DNA from 3 places in the Catenovulum sp. SX2 genome. Region 1 is predicted to be linked to each of the others. Evidence: predicted binding sites of a transcription regulator. Region 1 holds the regulator's gene; each other region holds the start of a gene.
The links. Region 1 encodes FNR, which switches genes on or off when oxygen is low (the NO sensors DNR and NnrR bind a similar motif). Its sites were predicted from a motif close to TTGATCTAGATCAA; they were not measured.
Positions count from the first base shown of each region.

Region 2: the regulator FNR is predicted to act here: its motif matches at 1,497-1,510, upstream of hemN (oxygen-independent coproporphyrinogen III oxidase).
Region 3: the regulator FNR is predicted to act here: its motif matches at 1,420-1,433, upstream of ACMZOO_RS08125 (GbsR/MarR family transcriptional regulator).

Region 1 is NZ_CP182493.1:396,457-399,742, reverse strand. It holds gene ttcA (tRNA 2-thiocytidine(32) synthetase TtcA) at 1-522, opposite strand, end outside; gene uspE (universal stress protein UspE) at 582-1,520, opposite strand; gene fnr (fumarate/nitrate reduction transcriptional regulator Fnr) at 1,593-2,330, opposite strand; gene ACMZOO_RS01720 (sulfite exporter TauE/SafE family protein) at 2,371-3,024, opposite strand; gene ccoS (cbb3-type cytochrome oxidase assembly protein CcoS) at 3,036-3,191, opposite strand; gene ACMZOO_RS01710 (heavy metal translocating P-type ATPase) at 3,188-3,286, opposite strand, start outside.
Region 2 is NZ_CP182493.1:2,256,434-2,259,719, reverse strand. It holds gene hemN (oxygen-independent coproporphyrinogen III oxidase) at 26-1,435, opposite strand; gene gyrB (DNA topoisomerase (ATP-hydrolyzing) subunit B) at 2,783-3,286, opposite strand, start outside.
Region 3 is NZ_CP182493.1:1,935,969-1,939,254, forward strand. It holds gene ACMZOO_RS08120 (cytochrome ubiquinol oxidase subunit I) at 1-720, opposite strand, end outside; gene ACMZOO_RS08125 (GbsR/MarR family transcriptional regulator) at 820-1,368, opposite strand; gene ACMZOO_RS08130 (DUF2999 family protein) at 1,755-2,006, shown strand; gene ACMZOO_RS08135 (TonB-dependent receptor) at 2,125-3,286, opposite strand, start outside.

The DNA of each region.
Region 1 (3,286 bases):
ACTGATAAGCTTAGGTGGCATGCCCTTAAGTTTTCCGCCATAAAACATGTTAAGGAATAGGGTTTCTAAAATATCGTCTCTGTGATGGCCTAAGGCGATTTTAGTCACACCCAAGTCTTTGGCTGTGCGGTATAAAATGCCGCGGCGTAGTCTTGAGCAGAGTGAGCATGTGGTTTTGCCTTCTGGCACTTTTTCTTTAACTATGCTGTAGGTGTCTTCTTCAATAATCTTATATTCAACATCTATTGAGTCTAAGTATTTAGGTAAAACATCTTCTGGGAAACCTGGTTGTTTTTGATCTAAGTTAACTGCAATAATGTCGAAGTTAATCGGCGCTCTTTGACGTAAAAACATCAAAATATCTAACATAGTGTAGCTATCTTTACCGCCCGATAGACACACCATAACTTTGTCACCATCTTCAATCATATTAAAATCTTCAATGGCTTTACCAACACATCTACGAATTCTTTTTTGTAGTTTGTTGAAGTTATACTGGTTTTTTGCGGTTAAAGTTTGCATGCTGCGCCTCACTAAATTAGAGGCGCGGATTATAGCAAAATTCGTTAAGGTGTTAATCTTTAGTTTTTGTTTAGTGTTACTGGGCTTTGAAAACCGTAAGGTTTTAATGCCAGTACATCACAATTGACACCATCTAATAAATGTTCTGCTGTATTGCCGAGCAAAGCGGCGGTTAAGCCACTACGACCAATTGTACCTAGAACGATTAATTCAGCGTCGAGCTCCTTGGCGTATTGAGTGATCGAATCTTCGGGTAACCCTTCTGCCAATATGCAATTTTCTTCGACGATATCAAAAGCTTTTGCATACTTTAAAGTTGAGCTGAGGTGGTGTTGACGTATTGCTTCGCGATAAGCGGTTGGATCAAACTCTGGAATTTCCACCGCCAAACTAACAGCGCCAGCGGGATAACAATTAAGCAACTTTAAATTGGCTTGCAGTAGGCTTCGCATATACTGAGAAGTGCCAATGATATTATTGTTTAAATCAATATGTTGTTGTTCTTGGCTGACGCTATTAATTGCCGCGAGAATTGTACCGTTGTCCGGCCAATCATGTTCTTTTACCAATAAAACCGAGCAGGGGCATTTACGCAACAAATGCCAATCTGTCGGGGTAAATATGACAGCTTGTAGCACACTGTGTTCATGTGTGGCTTTAACAACTAGATCATACTTGTATTGAATAACTTGTTTTATGACAGCCTCGAACGGCCGATTATGCCATTCAACTAATGGACGTATTTGCGACACTTGGCTCGCAAATGGCTCTAACACATCTTCTAACCATTGGGTGCGCTCTTCTACCATACAACGGCGCATCAGCTCGCGCTCTTCGGCCGACAGCATAGTGGTCATTTCGTAAGAAAAATCGTAAACGGCAAGGTAGGCTGTTATGGTTGCACCAGTTTTATGCGCTAATGCGACCGCGCGTTTGAGGGCTTTGAGTTTTTCGTCGTTAGGCTCAATAACAACGAGAATTTTGCTTACTTCTCTCATCGCTAAGCTCCATAGATTGTAATTTATTTGAGTTTAGTTCAACCCATGGCGCTTTGCTGAAAATTTTGTAGCTTATTTACATTCTGAGTTTGGGCTATATTCCGCAACTTTCTTCAATCCATCAAAAGATTCGATTGAAATCAGTTTGCGTTCTACTTTGATAATGCGTTCCTGATGGAAGCGACTTAATAAACGACTGATGGTCTCAACTGTTAAGCCTAAATAATTACCTATTTCGCCACGTGTCATAGTTAAACTAAACTCTTTTGACGATAAGCCTCGTTGTTTAAAACGATTTGACAATTGAATGATAAAACTGGCTAAACGAGCGTCAGCAGTTTTTTTATTGAGGAGAAATAACATATCTTGATCTGTCGATATCTCATTACTCATTAAGCGCATGATTTGTTGGCGCAGCTTTGGCATTGTCGCGCTGAGCTTATCCATTGTGTCATAGGGAATTTCACAAATCATAGCGGTTTCAAGCGCTTCGGCAAAACTCGGATGGTTTTGTGCTTGAATCGCGTCAAAACCTATAATGTCGCCGGGTAGGTGAAATGCGATAATTTGTTCTTCACCATTCCCTGATACTGTATATGACTTAAAAGAGCCAGAGCGCACAGCGTATAGCGACTTAAATGACTGGCCGGCTTCTATCAACTTTTGCTTTTTTTGATACGGCTTTTTACGCTGTATAATATTATCCAGCTGATTAAGTTCGCTATCATTCAAGGCAAAAGGTAAACACAATTGACTAATGCTGCATTTTTGGCATTGAATACTTGAAGTAAATTTTGCTGTCATATCCATTTGTCGCTCGACTGAATTAGGTTGTTAATAACCTTTAATGTTAACTTATATTCAACTGCAATACAGCAGTTGCTAGCATGTAAATTGCAAATAATATTAAGCTGATGGCAAGTGTATTTCTAACTGGCTTTTGGTTTAGAAAATGATGCATTTGTTGGCTAATTGACGCGGACAACAAGAGCGCTGGCCAAGTGCCTAAACCAAAACAAAACATTAGCGCAGCCGATTTAAATGGGCTGGCTGACGCTGCTGCCCAAGTAAGCACGCTGTAAACTAAACCACAAGGTAACCAACCCCATACAGCACCCGCCGCAAAACGAGCTAAATAACTTTGCTCTTTAATTAAACTGTGAGCTGTTGGCGCAAGTTTCGACCATAATTTAGTTGAAATTTTTTCAATTTTGGTAATAGCAAAATTCCATTTTGCTATGTAAAAAGCGAGAAAAATTAATAGCAATGCTGAGAATATTTTTAGTAAAAGTAAAAAAGGTTTAAAACTCGCGGTTAACCAAAAGCCAGCAGTACCGACCACAAAACCAATAATGGCATAACTGGTTACCCGCCCTAAGCTATATAACAGGGCATGACTAAACCGACTGCTAATACCGGAAGCAATAGCTAAACCTCCGCACATAGCGATACAATGGCCAGCGCCCACTAAACCCAGGACAAATGCTGTGATAAACTCAGGCATTGGATTAAAACTTATTTATCTTGTGGTTTATCATCATCAAATAAAATGTCATGGCCTTGGCGATCTAAATCTTCAAACTGATTTTTTTTTACAGCCCAGAAAAACAGCACAAGAGCGACAACAATAATCACAATCGCCAACGGAATTAAAACGTAAATTACATTCATTTTTTCAGTAATCTCATTGAGTTGCTTACAACAATTAGCGAACTTGCTGACATACCTATTACTGCCATCCAAGGTGTTAATATGCCAAATACCGC
Region 2 (3,286 bases), 1.9 Mb from region 1:
TAGATAAAGCTAAATAGCCAAGAGTTTAAATTGCATTAGAGAAGCCTTTAACATGACTTAATTTATTATAACTGTCAAATACCTGTGCAATATTGCGAATGAAAATTTGCCCTATTTGAGAGACCTGAATTTTATCCGCTTCAATTTTCACCAAACCTTGCCGTTCAAATACTTTTAATTGCACCCACTCTTCTACATAATCGCTTAATGGTATTTGTTGAATTGGCAGAGTTAAATGACACAACAAGTGATGAATTAAAGACTCTCTTTGTTTGTCGTCGTTGCTTCGGAACAATGCTTTAACAAAGGCTGTTTGCTTCTGGTCAATCGCTTGATAATAAGATTTAAGATGTTTGTCGTTTTGCAACATAGCAACCGAATAATCAGATATTGCGGATACCCCAAAACCTAACATAACTTGAGTGTCACTATCCGCATAACCTTGAAAGTTTCGAATTAGTGTTTCGTTTTGTTGCGCCAGATAAAGATTGTCATCTGCTTTGACGAAGTGATCTAAACCTACTTGACGATAACCATTCATCTCTAAATAGTTAATTGCATCTATTAATATTGCCACCTTTAATTGTGCATTTGGCAAATCAGCTTGTTTAATTTTTGCTTGCGATGGAAACATGCTCGGCATATGTGCATAGTTAAACATAGCAATACGGTCTGGATTTAAGCTCACTACGTTTTCTAGCGTTTGCATAAAAGTTTGTTGGTTTTGATGTGGTAAACCATAAACCAAATCAAAGTTAATACTAAAGTTAGTTGTCGCTGCTTGTCGCTGGCGAATGGCTAATATTAGCGACTCAATTGATTGGTAAGATTGCTGACGATTTATCGCAATTTGTGTTTTGTCATTAAAGTCTTGAATGCCCAAACTAAAGCGGTTAAATCCTATATCAATAATGTTGTTGATACGCGTTGAATCAACCGTACGCGGGTCTAATTCTATTGCCCACTCACATTTATCACTGATATTAAAATTCGCCTTTAAAGCGTTTGCTAAGCTTTGTAATTGTTCATCTGATAAAAATGTTGGAGTGCCACCACCTAAATGTATGTCAGTTACTTGTACCTCTGCTGGCAAACTCGGAGCACGCTGCTCAATTTCTTTAATTAAGTAATTTAAATAGGTTTGACCTTTTTCTTTATTCTGCGTGATAAATTTGTGGCAACCACAGTAGTAGCATAGTTGTTGGCAGAATGGGATATGTAAGTACAAGCTTACTGTCTTTAAGTTACCGTCTAACTCCGCATACAATTCACTTTCTTCGATTTGTTCTTCGCTACCCTCTAACGGGATAAATTGTTTAGCGGTAGGGTAAGAAGTATATCGTGGGCATGGTTTATTAAAAGTCTCTACTAGCGACATTATTTTTTGTTTTTGCTGTACAGATATTTTTGTTTGCCAATTATCGACGTTTTCCACAAGCCCACCAGTTAGTTACAATTATTCAGCTTTATTATTGGTTATTTGTGGTTGGTAGGTGGTGATCTAGATCAAGTTACGGACAACAAATATTCCATATATCTTAATCCTCTCAGCCTCTAAACTAGCAGCAATTAGATACGATAGCACCTTTCACTTACCTACCAAAAAACTAACAGCGCTGATAAAATAATCCCCGCATTCAGTCAGGAATTGCGATTAATACACAGACTCGCTGTAAACCCATCCATGGGAGCTCGAGACAAATCATCCACGATTTGTACGGTCTGCTTTATTAATCCCAATCCCTTCCTTCAACCCAAATGTCGCTTCAACAATCGTCACCGCAATGCTTTAGTCCTCCTGGCTACCAAACTGGCAACAACCTTTCTAAACGCAACACTAGTGTCAAAAAGGTGGAAGGGGGGTTGGTCGAAAAATCTCTTTTTCAGGAATTAAAAAGCGAAGCTTACATGGATGTATTCATCGCGTTTTTTCGAGTAATACCCCATGCACCTAGCTCTTCCCTGCCATCAAACTAGCAACGACCTTGCTAACAGCAACACTAGTGTCAAAAAGGTGGATGGGGGTGTTGTTTGCAAAACTTCAATCGGTAGGGATACCGTTTGCGAGCGGGCCATGGATGGCCTTGCAGCGTTTTTGCAAACAATTCCCCATTTACCTTGCCCTTCCCTGCCAAAAAACTAACAGCGCTGATGAAACAATCCCCACATTCAGTCAGGAATTGCGATTAATACACAGACTCGCTGTAAACCCATCCATGGGAGCTCGAGACAAATCATCCACGATTTGTACGGTCTGCTTTATTAATCCCAATCCCTTCCTTCAACTTATGTGTTGCTTCAACAATTGTCATCGCAATATTAGAGATAGAAAGGTGGATGGGTGTGTTGATCGAAAAATCTCTTTTTCAGGGATGAAAAAGCGAAGCGTACATGGATGTATTCACAGCGTTTTTTCGAACAATACCCCATTTACCTTGCTCTTCCCTGCCACTAAACAAGCAACAACCTTGCTAACAGCAACACTGGTGTCAAAAAGGTGGATGGGTGTGTTGTTTGCAAAACTTCAATCGGTAGGGATACCGTTTGCGAGCGGGCCATGGATGGCCTTGCAGCGGTTTTGCAAACAATTCCCCATGCACCTTGTCCTTCCCTGCCAGCAAACTAGCAGCGACTTGTCTCACATCTACAACAGAGCCAAATTATGATTTGAGGGTAAAACTTCAACCAGTAGGATATGTTTTATATAGAAGTTAGTAAGCACCTACAAAAAAGCCCAACCATATAGGTTGGGCTTTCAATCAAACAAAAAACTTAGCTGAAACTACACATCTAAGTTCGCTACATTCAACGCATTGCGTTCAATGAAATCACGACGAGGTTCAACTTGATCACCCATCAAAGTAGAGAACAATTGATCAGCACCAATCGCATCTTCAATTGTCACTTTAAGCATACGGCGACTATTTGGGTCCATAGTGGTTTCCCAAAGTTGATCTGCATTCATCTCACCCAAACCTTTATAACGTTGGATGTATAAACCTTTTTTCGATTCTTTAATTAACCAATCTAAACCTTGCTCAAAAGACTGAATCGGGAAAATACGCTCACCACGTTTGATGTAAGCACCCTCTTCAACTAAACCAGCAATAGTATTACCCGTTTTAGCAATGTTTTGATAATCAGCAGAGCTAACAAAATCAGCATCTACCTTATACACATAATCAACACCATGTGTACGTACATTAAAGCGTGGGATGTAAGAGTGAATCTCTTGGTCGAAATCTACATGATGTTCAAAGATAGAACTACCATCTTTTTTCGCTTC
Region 3 (3,286 bases), 1.5 Mb from region 1:
TAAAAATATTTGAGTTGGAGCTAACAGCGCAGCTATGGTTAACGCGGTTTTTAATGTTTGTCTTGGCGCGCGTTTTTCATCCCCGCGGTATATTCGATAAGCACTTAAACCGATAATAAAAAACGATGCAGTTAAACCAGACGCCAGCAGCATATGGCTAAGACGGTATGGGAAAGATGGGTTAAAAATAACTTCAAACCAGTCGGTTACATGCGCAACACCATCAATCATTTCAAAGCCAGTTGGCGTTTGCATCCAAGAGTTGAGCGACAATATCCAAAAAGCTGACATGCTAGTACCAAAAGCTACGATAAAACTCGCAAGCGTATGTACCCAAGGTTTTACCCTATTCATGCCAAACAGCATAATGCCGAGGAAAGTTGCTTCTAAAAAGAATGCGGTGAGCACTTCGTAACCCAATAAAGGCCCAGCAATATTACCGACGGTTTGCATAAACCCCGGCCAGTTGGTGCCAAATTGAAACGACATAGTAATGCCACTAACCACACCTAACGCAAAGGTGAGTGCGAATATTTTTACCCAAAAGCGATAAGCGCGCATCCACACTTCGTCTTGAGTGAAGTGCAGTTTTATTTTGAAGTAAAAAAGATACCAAGCCAAAGCGATTGTGATGGTTGGAAATAAAATATGAAAACTGATGTTGAGTGCAAATTGTATGCGAGACAACACAAGCGTATCGAGCCCTAAAAATAGCTCCATAACCTGCCTCCTGAGAGAATTGTAAATTTACCTGAACTCTGTGATAACTAAGCTGTTGTCCAGAGCTTAGGTAAATTGGCTATTTATCCAGAAGATTGTTTATTTATCTGTTCCTGAATTTAAAAATTTGTCTTTCATATCCAGTACCTTGCCAACACCTGCGCCTAAACGCATCAAGGTATTAAGCTTCTCCGGCCCCATTTTTGGCAACTCAGCTGCCCAATGGGTGATGGTTTCCAGCAAGTCATGAATTTGCTGCATTTGCTGTAATGCATATTCTTCAGCATCATTGCCAGGTTCGGTTAATAGGTTGTCGCGCAATAGAGATAAAGTTGGGTCTACTTCGCGTTTGCGTCTTTCTTCAAATACTCGCAAAGCTAATGTCCAGATATCACCTGCAGGTGCGTAATATTCTTTGCGATCACCCGGAATATGCTGCACTTGAATTAAACGCCACGCCTGCAATTCTTTAATGCCCATACTGACATTACCGCGGGAGATGTTAAGAGCATCGGAGATTTCGTTAGCGGTGAGTGGATTTTTTGAGATTAAAATTAAGCCGCACATTTGCCCAATAGTACGGTTAAAACCCCAACGGCTACCCATTTCACCACAGTGCATTACGAAGGCTTCTAGTTTTGAATTCATGGTTAACTACCAAAGTTTCAGAAATTACTGAAACTTTAAAACAAACATTTTTTGATTTCAATCAAAATTTATGCAGATTTTTTTTGGTGCTGCTCGCTTTGGTGCCATGAAGTAGATTGGAATTGCGAACAAATGAACCAACCTTGAATTGCATGGATGCAACTCAGTACCGAGGATAGGGTTTATATTTTCTGAAGCGAAACCTACTTTTCAGGGATGAAAAGTAGGAGCGCACAAGGATGTGTTTACAGCGTTTTCGCTTGGGAAATGTAAACTTTAGCCGACTATAGTGCACTCTCACTTCAGTTAACTTTAGCCACGAAGTTAATTTGATAAAACCACCCACATAAGCTAAATTTGCCGCAAAAGATCGACAGGAAAAAACCATGAACCCAATTATCCAGTTACTCAAAGAACAAAACATCTCAGACCAAAAAATCGGCGAGTTATTCCAAGAACTCACGCAAAACCCATTGGCAGCAATGGCAACCATACAAACACTTGGTATTCCGCAAGAAAAACTACAGCCATTAATTATGTTAGTAATGAGCCAACCAAACTTAATTAAAGAAGCAGTTGAAGAACTAGGACTAGATTTTTCAAAAGTAGAAGAAGCAAAAGCAAAGTTAAATAACTAATCAGCAAAAAGCGGTGCTAGTACAGAAACCTAGCACCGAAAGGCACATTTTAATGAGCACTGCTTTGTTATAAAACTCGACAAGCTTGCTGCGGCTTGCCGAGTTTAGTTTTTAAACATTAGAATTTAAAATTAACCCCTAAGTAGAAAGTAGAACCGAACTCAGTGGTGTTATATAAACGATCATCCGAGTCACTGTACTGCTCTTCTCTTTGGTTGGTTAAATTAATCGCTTCAAAGGTAAATTTGGTTGTGTCATTCAACTGATAGAAAGCCGAGAAATCAACATAAGTTGTACCGTGGAAGCCAGTTTCATCTTGCTCATGGTTGCCCGGGGTTTCTATATGGGTAATGTATTCACTGCGATAAGCCGTTGAAATACGTGCACCCCAAGTGTCAGTTTCGTAATAAAGCGTTGCATTGGCTGAATGCTCAGATAAACCAGGAAAAGCTTTAGTGGCAAACAACTCGCCTGCGTCGTAATAACCCATGTCACCATCAGCAAATGTGTAGTTAGCAATCACACCTAAGTTATCAAATGGTGCTGGCAAAAAGGTGAAATCAAACTGACCGCCTAACTCCAAACCTTGAATGCTAGTGTCTTCACCATTCACTTTGGTGTAATAGGTAAACATAGTATCGGCGTTTTGTCCGGCGGCTAATAAATCGGTTGAGAAACCAGTTTGACCATACGGCATTTCAATTGCTTTGCTGATAACAAAGTTTTTAATTTCTTTATAAAAAAGACCAGCCGAGATAAATCCACTTTCTGCTAAATACCACTCTAACGCAGTTTCATAGTTGGTTGATTTAAATGGCGATAAACTAGGGTTGCCTGAGCTTAACTCTTGACGGTCGGTACTAACACTGCCCGCAATACCCAAATCAGCTAACGCTGGGCGGGTTAAGTTTTTGCTAACACTCGCGCGCAACTGCATATCGTCACTAACATGCCATACCAAGTTTAATGCAGGTAAAACGTCAGAATACACTTGTGGAACTTGGATTAATGACGGGTCATCATCACCTTCTTTTCGAATATAACCAGCAGATTCAACTTGAGTTTCTACGTAACGAACACCAAAATTACCCGACAGTACGTCGTTGCGCCATTGGTATTCCATCCAAGCTGCATTAGTGGTTTCAGATAAATCGTACACACTATTAATATCTAAATCATCTGCAGTTAAGTCAGCATCAACATTATAAAATGCTAATGTTTTAGCTACATCACCAGCTGCCCAATCAGCTTTGTCGTGCGCAGTAAATACTTCGAAATAA